DNA from 3 places in the Rossellomorea sp. KS-H15a genome. Region 1 is predicted to be linked to each of the others. Evidence: riboswitches for the same ligand, from Rfam matches in the RefSeq annotation. Region 1 holds a riboswitch; each other region holds the start of a gene.

Region 1 (4,231 bases):
GCAAGTGTCATATAGACGCCAATTCCTTTTTGAGCCCCTAGCCATTCCGAAATGACCGCTCCCATCACACTATAGGTCGCGGAAATTTTCAAACCGGAGAAGATGGAAGGCAATGCATGGGGCCACTCCACTTTCCGGAAAATCTGTCCTTTGGTTGCACCGGACATTTTCATATAAAGAATGTACTCTCCATTTGTCTGCCTGAATCCATCCATCGCCGAAACAGCCACAGGAAAGAAACAAATCAGGGTAATGACGATGATTTTGGGCAGGAGTCCGAATCCGAACCAAATGACAAGGAGAGGGGCCAATACAATGATGGGTATATTCTGAGATAAGATCATGAGAGGATAGACCGCTTCCCTTACCTTAGGGAGGAGATGCAGTACCACCGCTGTCCCGAGCCCGATTGAACAGCCGATCGCAAACCCTGTGATCGTCAGAAATGCCGTTGATGAGAAATGCCCCTTGAACTCAGACCACGAGGCAATTCCTTCTTCCCATATCTCTGAAGGCGACGGCATCAGCCAGGCTGGCACCTCAAATAGGTTAATGGCCACTTCCCAAATGATGAATAAAAGGATGAGGACCAAGAAGGGTCTCCATCCTTTTGAAATCCAAGTCCTCATCCTTTATATTTCTCCGTTAAGTCGTCCATTTCGATCCCATCCGGCTGGTACAATACTTTGATCTGGGAAATGACATTTTTGCTTCCTATTTCAATCATTCGTTCATTCATCTGTTCAATCACCTTGAATAATTGTGACAGATTCCCCTCCATCGTCGTTTCCAAAGGATGGACTTCATATCGCACTCCCGATTTTTCGATGATTGCGATCGCTTCATCCACATATGGAATCACATCTTCACCGTTCTTTGTCTTCGGGATGATTTGTATGCTTACAAGTGCGTTCCCCATTTTGTTCACCTCTTATTTTGGTAAGAATTCGTTCGTGAATGCTTTCTTGCTTTCGAGTTTCTTATCTAATAAATCATTTTCATACATCCATGACGCATAGTTCTCCCAGACTTCCAGTTTCTGCTCTCCCCATCGGTCAGCATCATCTTTATATTTGGGTGCGAGCCATTCCTGACTCTTCATGACCAATTCTTTATCAAGATCTGGAGCTGCATCTAATAAAACCTCTCCCGCTTCTTTCGGGTTGTCGATTGTGTATTGATACCCTTTGGAAGCAGCTGCCATGAATGCTTTCACCGTTTCAGGATCTGAATCGATCATTTTTTCATTTGTTGTGAGGACTGGCGTGTAGTAATCCAGTTTATCAGAATAATCCTTTACATACATCATGTTCAACTCTTCACCGCGGAGTTCAGCTTCAATTCCTGTCCATCCATAATAAATCCAGGCGAAGTCAACGTCCCGTTTAACGGCAGTAAAGAAATCGGTGTCTCCCATGTTGATGAAATTCACTTTTTCTACATCCGCGTTTTCTTGCTTCATGATTGAATCCATAACGGCTTTCTCAACGGGTGAACCCCAGCCGCCATAGCTTTTCCCTTCAAAATCCTTTGGTTCTGTAATACCCTTACTCTTCGGGGAAGCAAACCCCGACGTATTATGCTGAATGATGGCAGCTATGGATACGATGGGTACATCCTGGACCCTCGCTTGAGTGACACCCTCCTGATATCCAACACCGAAATCGGCTTTCCCCGATGCAACGAGTTGATCGGCACCCGCTTCCCCGGGCAGGATGATGTCTACATCCAGTCCCTGATCCTTGAAGTAGCCTTTTTCTTTCGCTACATACAATCCAGTGTGGTTGGTATTTGGTGTCCAGTCGAGTACGACATTTACTTTTTTAAGATTGTCCTTCTTCTCATCGGCTGCATCTTCCCCACCGTTACAGGCGGATAAAAGAAGTACAGAGCAGATGAGGAACATCCATTTTTTCATGATGATTCCTCCTTCGGTCTTTTGCGGTCGTAACGTCTCATTCCTATATTCTTCGCTTATTCTGGAAAATGAATGTAAACCAAAGGCAGTTGAGGCGTAAATTCAGGGGTGAAACAAAAAAACGCCCCAAGCTTCAGCCGCGGGACGCATCGTTAAACAGGTTATGTATCGTTTAAGAGAATGTTTCCTACGCTGGTATCAGCCAGTTCAGGTTCAAAGGGTCAGTATCTACAGGATACAATCTCAACCGGCCACTCCGGTCCCCCTACACGTGGAATATGAAATTTAACGTTATCTTCCTCCCTACTTTGCCATAGAATGAAAGGTTATTCAAGCTTTTCCTTCTCATATTGAAAGACTCCATGGAAATAAGCCGATGCAAACAGTTCCTCGATGAAATTCATGCACGAAGCACCAGCTTCTGTATATCCCTGATGATAGGTTAAAAAGGCATATTGCAGGAGAAAGAGAATGACTATTGACGGCAAGATCCTTTTCTCTCCTGCAGTCAAAGGGGCATGCCTTTCATATCCTTTCATAAATGCCAGGATCCATTTCATTGAATCATCTTTTTTCTCTTTCGGGACTGCTTTGAGTATACCTGCGAGGAAGTAGCCGATGTCAGTAATCCTGGGTGCCGTCCGGATTCGTTCAAAATCAATGATCCCGCACACTTCTCCTCCCTGCATCAAAATATTCCCCGAATTGTAGTCGCTATGAACGAATTGATGTGGCAAACACCGGTAGGGATGCTCCCACCCCTTCATCTTTGATAAGATCACTTGCCCCCTTATGCCGATCGATTCAGTTTCAAGCTCCTTCACCCATTCTGTTACATGACTTTCAATCTCCCAGCCCTTCGTTTCATAATGACACCGATAGTCCTTCAGGATGAGATGAAGGGTTGCAAGGTATGCTCCTGCATTTGTCAGGGGGTCGGCAGACCATTCCTTCAATGGCGTTCCTTCAAGGGCCTCATAAAGAGAATAGATTTGCTCTCCTTCTTTTACATAGGGAAGTTGTGAGCAAGTTAATAGAGGGGATTCAACGTTAAGGTGATGACTTATTAAAAAATCGGTTAAATAGAGCTCCTCCATCCGATTTTCAGGGGAAGAATACACTCTTCTTTTTAAATAGAAGGTCTTTCCTTCTGCCTTCACTTCCGTAACATCAGGATGAAGAAGAAGTGTTTTGAAGGAAGTGGGATCCATTCCCCAATGACGTACAATATCCTGAAAAGGTTCAATCATTTCTATTTCCTTTCCATACATAGTAATATACTTGTAGTATGACTTTGAAAGAATATACACATACCATACGAAAAGAGGTTTCACCTATGCAAAGAATACAAATGACAGAAGACTTATCATTCTCGAGGATCATTCATGGATTATGGAGACTATCAGACTGGAAGCAGTCCAAGGAAGATACGTTATCATTGATTCAACACAATATTGAAAACGGAATCACAACGTTTGACCATGCCGATATTTATGGTTCTTATACGTGTGAAACCTTATTCGGTGAGGCGCTAGCCCTCCAACCATCCTTGCGGGAGAAGATGGAGATCGTAACAAAATGCGGCATCGTCCTGCCTTCTGACAATCGACCGGAGCACAAGACGCATCACTACAACACCAGTAAAAAACATATTCTCACCTCGGTTGAACATTCTCTCCAACAATTAAAGACGGATTACATTGATTTATTGTTGATTCACAGACCGGATCCATTCATGAACGGGGAAGATGTAGCTGAAGCCTTCACACAATTAAAAGAAGAAGGGAAAGTCCGTCATTTCGGAGTATCCAACTTTAAAGACCATCAGTGGAATATGCTTCAATCTTATTTACCATTTCCATTGATCACAAACCAGATTGAATTATCCGCCTATCACCTGGAGAATTTTGAAGACGGCACGTTGAATCTCTGTCAGGAAAAGCGTGTGGCTCCCATGGCCTGGTCACCACTGGCAGGAGGGGCGATTTTTAAGGGGGAAGATGAGAAAGCGGTCCGCCTTCAACATACATTAAAGAAAGTACAGGAGGAAACAGGAGCGAAGGGGATCGACCAGGTTCTATACGCGTGGCTGCTTAACCATCCGGCCAAGATCATGCCGATTGTCGGATCAGGTAAAAAAGAACGGATCCAGCATGCAATCGACTCTCTTTCCATCCAATTGGATCATGATCAATGGTTTGAAATCCTGCAGACATCCATGGGACATGATGTTCCTTAATGAGTACATGAAAAAAGACGATCCTTTCTTTAAAGGGTCGTCTTTTTATTGAGCTATATCTCCACCAACATAAT
Region 2 (4,231 bases), 1.0 Mb from region 1:
GAATCAGACACCTCCAATTTTGCAGCCCTCATGGGAACATCCACGGAGCGGGGGATCACTCCGGATAAAACATGTAAAAGTGTTGACTTCCCGCATCCTGATGGACCCAATAGCAATACTTTCTCCCCTTCATTTATAGAAAGACTGACTTCATTAAACATCCGTTTCCCTGTTCCGGGATAGGTAAGTCGAAGGTTTTCGACATGCATAAGCATCATCCCCTTTACTGGTTCAATACATCGTAATCATCCTGACTTGCACGTCTGACCAGACTTGTGACTCCGGTTTTCTCGAGGGCCCTGACCAAATAAAATGATCCTGCACCTGCGATGACAATCGATCCCAGTAATCTTGCAAAGATAAACAATGACAGATTCCAAAGGACTAAATCTCCCATATACCCTTTCATGTAATCCATGAAGATGGATCCCCATGCAGAACCGAACGCAGCAAAACATATAATCGAAAGATCATAGCGTCTATATTTCGTCAGGAAGAAAACCGATTCTGCCATTAACCCTTGAATGACTCCGAATAAAAGGACCTCGAGTCCCCATTCAGAGCCCATGAGAAACTCTCCTGAAGAAGCGGCGATTTCGGCTAAAAGGGCGACGCCGGGTTTACGGATGATCAAGAATGCTACTGTGGCCGCCATGAACCACATTCCATAGATGAGTTGGTCTGCATGCAACCCGATCGGCTTCAACAAGTTATAAAATGGACCCCAAAGCTTATAAATGACCCCGAACATGATGGAAATGACCACCGTCACTAAAACATCGGTTAGTTTTAATTTAGACATGGTGTCCGCTCATTTCTTTCCCTGCATCCAGTGCATGCTGAAACGGCCATTTTTCAAGGGTGTAAGCCATCTCCCAAAACTGCCATTCATAAATGCTGCTCAAAATGAAATTTTCTTTCATTCTTTCTTTATCGTGTTGGGTCATTGTTTCTGCCAATTCATCAAGACGATTGATTTGTTCCTCCACTAACTCTTTAAACCATTCCCCACCGTATGCCTCAATCCATTTCTGATACACCGGTTGTTCCGGCGTGCATGATTTCAAGCGTTCCCCGATCTCATAATAGAGCCAGTAACATGGGAGGATCGCCGCCAGGATATCAGCTAAGCCCCCATATCTTGCGGAACGATACATATGGGACGTATAAGCGTACGCTGTAGGAGCCGGTTTGAAATTCTTTTTTTCTTCATCCGTGATCCCTAAACGTTTAGAGAAATTTTCATGAAGAGAAAGCTCTGCTTCATTGGTTCCTACAGCGTGGGATGCCATTCGTGATGTGGTATGTAAGTCCAATGCTTTTGCAGCACCAAGCGCCTGCACCTTCGAGAAATGTGAAAGGTAATAGGCATCTTGCAAGAGGTAGTACTTGAACTTCTCGATGGGGAGAGTCCCATCCCCGATCCCTTTGACGAAAGGATGATCGAAGCTTGCGTCCCAAATGTCGTTGACTTCGTTTCGTAACACTGTTGAAAATGTCATGATTTCCTGCTCCTTTTCCAGACGACCCGAAATGGGCAACAAAAAAGCCACTTTCCATTATGCATACAGCATACAGAAAGTGGCTTGAGATCAGAATGATAGAAATATATTCTATGTGACCGTCAAACACCACTTCCCTACGCTGGTCTCAACCAGATCAGGTTCAAAGGGTCTTAAAGTCACACTTTAATCTCAGCCTTTTCGAAGGCACCCCTAGTGGATCGTCTTATGAAATTTTGTTTTCGATGTTATCGTATCATGATTCATTGAGTTGTCAACATAAAAAAAACAATATCATCATTCTTAATCGGATTCCATATGGCTGTCGAACTCAATGACAGCAAAAGGTGGAGCAGGATAAATGGTATGATATATTTTTTTATTAGAAATTTCGTCAGTTCATTTCTACATCCCTATCATATCCGAATAAACATTCAATATCATGCAAAATTATTAAAGAGGGACGGACCTTCAAAAAGGTCCGTCCCTCTTTTTATTTAAACCATCCTTTTTCTTTGGATTGTGTGATGGCTTCGATTCGGTTTTTCACTTCCAGCTTGTCGAGTATAGTGGAGATATAGTTCCTTACAGTACCTGTTTTAAGCTTTAGTTCATCGGCGATTTCCTTTGTGTTTTTTCCATCGGCAACGAGCTCGAGTACTTCTTTTTCACGGTCTGTGAGGGGATTTTCTTCGCTGTAGACATCATCCATCAGCTCCGGTGCATAGATACGCTTACCATTCATCACAAGCCGGATAGAGTTCGCCAGTTCCTCACTCGGACTGTCCTTCAACAAATACCCTTTCACTCCACCTTTTAATGCCCGCTGAAAGTAGCCTGATCTGGCAAAAGTGGTAAGGATGATCACCTTACAATCTTCCCCTTTTAATTCCTCTGCCGCTTCAAGCCCCGTTTTTTCAGGCATTTCAATATCCATGATACAAATATCCGGCTTCAGTTCATGAACGAGGGTAATGGCTTCTTCTCCATTGCCTGCTTTTCCTACCACTTCCATATCATCTTCAAGGCTCAATAGAGACCCCAATGCGCCCAACAGCATCCGCTGATCTTCCGCAATCACAATTCGAATCATTCCATTCCCTCCCTGTCTGTCTGCTTGATTACTTTCGGAACCCTCATGATTAAGGTCGTACCATCCACCGATACAATATCAAGGCTTCCATTGACAAATTCCAACCTCTCCCTCATCCCGATCAGGCCACTGCCTTTGGACTCTGTGTAATCACTCCCGATCCCCACACCATTATCCTTCACCACAATGGTCATCTCTTTATCCGATTCTTCAACGAGCAGTTCACAGGAGGAAGCCTTACTGTGTTTCACCACATTGGTCACGGCCTCTTTCAAGCACATGCTTAAGATGTTTTCCAAAAAGAGTGAGGTTTGAGGAATGGTCGTGTCATCAGTCATGCGGAATTCGATCTCAGCCGCCTTCAGGAGTTGCTTGATCCTGACGATTTCATCTTTCAATCGGATCCCCCTCATCTGGGAGACCATCGTCCTGACCTCACTTAATGCGGTTCTTGCCGTTTGCTGGACGTCCTGTAATTCACTTCTGGCCTGCTCCGGATCCTTGTACACCAATTTTCTCGCAAGGTCACTTTTCAGTCCGATCAATGAAAGCTTTTGACCAAGTGTATCGTGCAGGTCCCTGGCAATTCTCTGACGCTCTTCCTGTTTGACAAGATCCGATATCCGCTTATTAGCATCCTCCAATTGGTCTTCCAGCTGAACCTGTTTATTCCGGTTATAAATGTTGAACGGAAGCAGGATGACGCTGATCCAGATAATCAGAATGAAAGGAAACTGGGAAAGGAATAATTCATCCTGCAGCACGAAATTATAATTGATCGATGCCGTCGTCAGGACAAGATGAATGATGTACAGGGTCAAAAATGCAACCCGGTTTTTTATATTCCCATTATAGTAAGCAATGTAAAAAGCAAAATAAATAAAATTAAACTGGATGGTCATGGTGATGGAAATCGCAATCAATATCGATGTCCATAAATAAACCGGCCAATCCTTCGAGATAAAAGCAAAACGTAAAGAAATAAAAAAAGTAATGGTCAGGAAAATCCCCACTGCAATTTCGATCGTAGAAGAAGATTGAAAGATAAAGTAAAATGGCAGGATGCTGATAATGCTCCATATGTAGGGGGAAATACCTGAACCTCTTTGAATGTTGATTAATTTTTTCGGCATTTGCACGCTGAATACCTCTTTTGTTTTCAATGTTTTGAAATTACCCCTATATTATGACATATATGACCCTGTTTTTCACATGTTTCCTATGAGAATTCATTTATCTCCAGGGGTATCTGAATACTAATATTTTCGATTTTGAATCCTTTTTTGCTTCTCCATGACCTCATAGGATTTGTGGATGATGTCAGTCAAAACGTCTCCTTTATAGACCCTGCCAATTTTTGTGTTCTCCTGATAGTATTCAACAATTTCATCCAATTTCTCCGACGTTTCTTTATCAACCCTTACATTAAGTTGCATTCTTCCTTGATCTGACAAGGTTCGCCCTCCTATTCTATCAATGTGATATCATCTGCTAGCACTTTGTTATCACAAGTATATCAGATGATATAACATATACATACAGTTCAATTGTCATATTTATCTTGGAATAGCAAAACAGCCCGGGCAAATTTCTCCCGGGCTGTTTTCCCATATTAGTTGTCTTCAATCGTGACTGT
Region 3 (4,231 bases), 940 kb from region 1:
AGTCATGATAGCAGCATCGTTCTGGTCACTGCTTGCGCCTTCAATTGAATTCAGTGAGCAAAACGGTCAAATCCCATGGCTTGCACCTGCCATCGGTTTTTTACTTGGTGGTGTGTTCATTAGACTTTTAGATTTTGTCGTACCGCATTTACATTTAGGCAATGAATCGGAAGATGCGGAAGGACCTCCAACTAAATTCAAGAAATCGACCTTATTATTCCTTGCGATCACCCTCCATAATATTCCGGAAGGTCTTGCCATCGGGGTTGCCTTCGGTGCTGCCTCACTTGGCCTCGGGGATGCAACGTTAGTGGGGGCCATTGGCCTTGCCATTGGAATCGGGATCCAGAATATGCCTGAAGGGGCTGCTCTTTCCATCCCGCTAAGGGGAGAGGGGATGTCCCGTTTGAAATCCTTCCATTACGGTCAGCTGTCAGCCATCGTAGAGCCGATAGCCGCTGTGATCGGTACTGCTGCAGTCTTGATGGTGCAGCCCCTCCTGCCTTATGCCCTTGCTTTCGCGGCAGGAGCGATGATATTCGTCGTCGTCGAAGAACTGATTCCTGAGTCACAATCTTCAGGGAGTACGGACTTGGCTACATTGGGACTGATGCTCGGTTTCGTCGTGATGATGATTCTGGACGTTTCCCTGGGCTGATCAAAAAGAAGGCATGCGTCCCAAGCGCATGCCTTTTCTCTTCCATAAACTAGTATAATGGGTGGGGGAGGGGATGTGTATGAAGATTGGTCTCATAAGGCACTTTAAAGTAACGAGGGGCTACCCGGCTTCATATGTAACGAGTGATGAGCTGATGAAGTGGGTGGAAGAGTATGATGCCTCGGACGTAGAAGGCAATGAAGTTGATCTTAAAGATATTGATTGGAAAGGCTGCTACTCCAGTGACTTATCTAGGGCACAAATAACGGCTGAAGCGGTTTATGAAGGAGAAATCACCTTTCTCAAGGAACTGAGGGAAATTAGATTATCTCCCATCTTCCGGTCTGACATAAAGCTGCCGCTCTTTCTTCATATGGCATCCATCAGGCTCGCCTGGTGGTTCAATCATCGTTCCCAGCCTGAAAGCAAGCGGGAAATCGAAGAGAGGATCCGTGTGGTGGTCGATAGGGTCGTCCATGAAGGGAAGGATGTGCTCATCGTAGGTCATGGCGGAATCATGATATTTATGAGGAAAGAATTACGAAAGCGGGGATTTACCGGGCCGTCGTTCAGGAGACCTTCCAACGGAAAGGTGTATGTTTATCAGGGCGGAACAAGGGAATCATTTACCCAAACAATACAAAAATAGGAGAAAGGAGGCCGTAAAATGGAAGAAGTCCATTCACTAAAAGCACTTCGTGAAAAGCTCGAAGCTGAGAAGCTGGTACTACTATACATATCAAGGCCAGGTTGTTCTGTATTTCACGCACTCCTGCCCCAGGTGGAAGAGATGTTGAAGGATTTCAAATCTGTGAGATCCATCCATGCCGATGCAGAAGAAATTCCGGAAATAGCAGGGGAATTTTCCATCTTCACCGTGCCTGTCATCATCGTATTTGTAGACGGTAAGGAGATGTTCAGAAAAGCACGCTTCGTTCCAATCGACGAACTCCACAGCCAAATTTCCCGTCTTACTGAGATGTTAGACAACTAAACAAACGTTTGATTAGTACGCGAAAACGTTTGTTGGTCTGGCCTGGAGGGGTTAAACAGTTGATTAGTAGGATAAATATCTGTGGGTATTATAAATGGTAGGTTGTATTTGGATTCTATATAAACTTTAAAAAGAGCTGCTAAAAATGGGTATTTAGACACATCCCATTAGAGTAGCTCTTTTGTCATGGTTCAGTGAATAGGTATATAATAGTGAGTATACGAGTATAGTAGTTATGAGAAATGAAAGGGGGCTTGATGAATGATCAGATTGTCCAGGACAAAGAAAGTCATGTTACTCTGTTTCGCAATCATCCTCATAATAGTAGCCAACCGGATTTCCACTGTACAACATCTGACAGCAAGGATCGCCACCAACCTGTATGTGAGCCTGAAATACCAGGACCTTGATCTTGAATACCAAAACGTCGAATTCTCACCCCAGTTCGGAGATTATTCTGTAGCGTATAAGGACAAGGATGGTAAAGTATATGGATTCATGGTCACCCCTAAGTCAATGCCCGTCATCATCCTTCATGATCCTCTGAGAGAGACACCTTAAGAAAAAGTTCCTATCATGCTTTTCAAATATGTTTCTTCATGTATAATAAACCTTAACAACTTTATAAACGGTACCACAAGGGGAGCGAAAGCTGAGAGTGAACAATCTGTTCTGACCCTCTGAACCTGTTAGTTAGGACTAGCGTAGGGATGTGGAAAATAGGCAGCATTGTGCTTATTTCGATTGTTCATTCTCCCTCCTTATGGTTTCGTTTCAGTTCATAAGGAGGATTTTTTTATGAAAAACACGCGACTTGTCGTATTGCTTGAAGCGTCATTGATGGCGGCTTTTGCGATCATCCTTGATCTGTTGCCTTCTATTAAGCTATCACCGAGTATCTCGATATCGATTGCCATGGTTCCGATCTTTCTATTATCTTATCGAAGAGGCTTGAGAGCCGGACTGATAGGGGGCTTTTTATGGGGGATCCTGCAGATTGCCCTTGGGGATGCCTGGATTGCGACCCCGGTCCAAATGGTGATTGAGTATTTCATCGCTTTTGCTTTTATCGGTTTTGCCGGGGGGTTCGCCGGGAAAATTCAGGGTGCACTGGGAGGCGGTCACCGGTCCAAAGCAGTCTTCTGGGTAGTGATGGCAACATTCGCAGGAAGCCTTGCCCGTTATTTCTGGCATTTCATTGCCGGATTCGTGTTTTTTGCCGAGTATGCACCGGATGAGATGTCTCCATTGCTATTTTCTCTTATAGTAAACGGGATCACGATGTTGGGATCGGCAGTATTATGCTCCGTTGTGATGGTGATCATCGCCAATATCGCACCAAGATTGATCAAAGTGCAGTCGCATCCACAGGAAATCAGCCGAAAGGCATCCTAAAGAAACGAAAGACCGGCCAGTCTCAGGGCCGGTCTTTCGTTCTGTCAATACATCTCAAGACTTAGCGTAAATTACCTCCACGGATTCTGTTGGCGTCAGAGGGTCTCTTCTATACTGAAGATACAAGCGTACAGGAGTGATTCACATGACGGAATGGATAATAAATTCAGCAGAAGAGTGGGGGATATGGGGTGTACTGTTTTCTCTATTCATTGAAGGGAGTGCCTTTCCTTTTATTGGAACGTTCTTTATCGTAACGATGGGATTCATCCTCCACCTAACGTGGATGCAAATCGTGTTCATATCTTTAGCAGGAAGTCTCCTATACACAGTGGGAAGCTATATTCCTTACTATATCAGTTTAAAACTGGGAGATAACATAGAAGGAAGGCTTAAGCCCCAGAAGCTTGAGAAACTCCGCACAGCCCAGAAAAAATTCAATCGATACGGTGTTTGGAGCGTGGCGATTGCAAGCCCCCTTCACTTAGGGAATGTCATCCCATTTCTTGCGGGGATGGTCAGAATGGATGTGAAGGCATATTCCCTCCTTACCATGCTCGGTATAGCACCATCCACTTTTCTGTTCTTGACGATCGGGAAGTTATATGACGGGGAGAAAGAAGCGATCCTTGAAGTGATTGAAGACTATCAAATGGTGGTCCTCGTGGGGTTTGTGGTGGTGACGGGTGCGTACATGATGTATAAAAGAAAGATAAAAAGGGGTTCCCTGCCAACAAACGACCCATCGGAACGAAAAGCCTTCCAAGAGAGGGAGGAAAGTAAATGATGCTTGAACCTGCCTTCCTTTCATCCCTCAAGATCAAATCTACGGAAAATCACCCCGTTCCTCATTGCTTACACCACTGCTTTCCTATAAACTAGACCTATTCAAAAAATAGTACGTGTGGAGAGATCGTATGGAAGCAAAAATGATAAGAAGATATGACATTATGGAGGTCAGCCTGCTGGCGGGGAAAATCATGCTGCAAAGTGGGGCGGAGACGTATCGCGTCGAGGACACGATGATGCGCATCGCCGCTTCTTATGGGATATCGGAATCGCATAGCTATGTGACCCCCACTGGGATCATCTTCTCGATTGAAACGTCGGAACCGACCAAAACGAAGCTCATCCGAATTAATGAGAGGTCTACGGATCTTGAGAAAGTGACCCTCGTGAACAGT

Evidence for each region. Region 1 has a riboswitch for thiamine pyrophosphate ahead of M1J35_RS09670 (ABC transporter substrate-binding protein). Riboswitches for the same ligand answer to the same signal wherever they lie in the genome.
Region 2: it holds a riboswitch for thiamine pyrophosphate, as region 1 does, so the genes downstream of both, tenA (thiaminase II) here and M1J35_RS09670 (ABC transporter substrate-binding protein) in region 1, are expected to answer to the same signal.
Region 3: it holds a riboswitch for thiamine pyrophosphate, as region 1 does, so the genes downstream of both, thiT (energy-coupled thiamine transporter ThiT) here and M1J35_RS09670 (ABC transporter substrate-binding protein) in region 1, are expected to answer to the same signal.

Annotation. Positions count from the first base shown of each region.
Region 1 is NZ_CP096886.1:1,872,937-1,877,167, reverse strand. Features, by position in the region: gene M1J35_RS09680 (ABC transporter permease) at 1-629, opposite strand, end outside; gene M1J35_RS09675 (thiamine-binding protein) at 626-919, opposite strand; gene M1J35_RS09670 (ABC transporter substrate-binding protein) at 932-1,918, opposite strand; TPP riboswitch at 2,086-2,195, opposite strand; gene M1J35_RS09665 (phosphotransferase enzyme family protein) at 2,245-3,168, opposite strand; gene M1J35_RS09660 (aldo/keto reductase) at 3,255-4,157, shown strand; gene M1J35_RS09655 (Fur-regulated basic protein FbpA) at 4,203-4,231, opposite strand, start outside.
Region 2 is NZ_CP096886.1:2,885,728-2,889,958, forward strand. Features, by position in the region: gene M1J35_RS14675 (ABC transporter ATP-binding protein) at 1-209, opposite strand, end outside; gene M1J35_RS14680 (ECF transporter S component) at 224-802, opposite strand; gene tenA (thiaminase II) at 795-1,502, opposite strand; TPP riboswitch at 1,620-1,727, opposite strand; gene M1J35_RS14690 (response regulator transcription factor) at 1,996-2,595, opposite strand; gene M1J35_RS14695 (sensor histidine kinase) at 2,592-3,728, opposite strand; gene M1J35_RS14700 (hypothetical protein) at 3,852-4,049, opposite strand; gene M1J35_RS14705 (cyanophycinase) at 4,208-4,231, opposite strand, start outside.
Region 3 is NZ_CP096886.1:935,237-939,467, forward strand. Features, by position in the region: gene M1J35_RS04715 (ZIP family metal transporter) at 1-658, shown strand, start outside; gene M1J35_RS04720 (histidine phosphatase family protein) at 738-1,307, shown strand; gene M1J35_RS04725 (thioredoxin family protein) at 1,326-1,652, shown strand; gene M1J35_RS04730 (hypothetical protein) at 1,914-2,213, shown strand; TPP riboswitch at 2,282-2,380, shown strand; gene thiT (energy-coupled thiamine transporter ThiT) at 2,451-3,047, shown strand; gene M1J35_RS04740 (DedA family protein) at 3,193-3,834, shown strand; gene M1J35_RS04745 (threonine/serine exporter family protein) at 3,965-4,231, shown strand, end outside.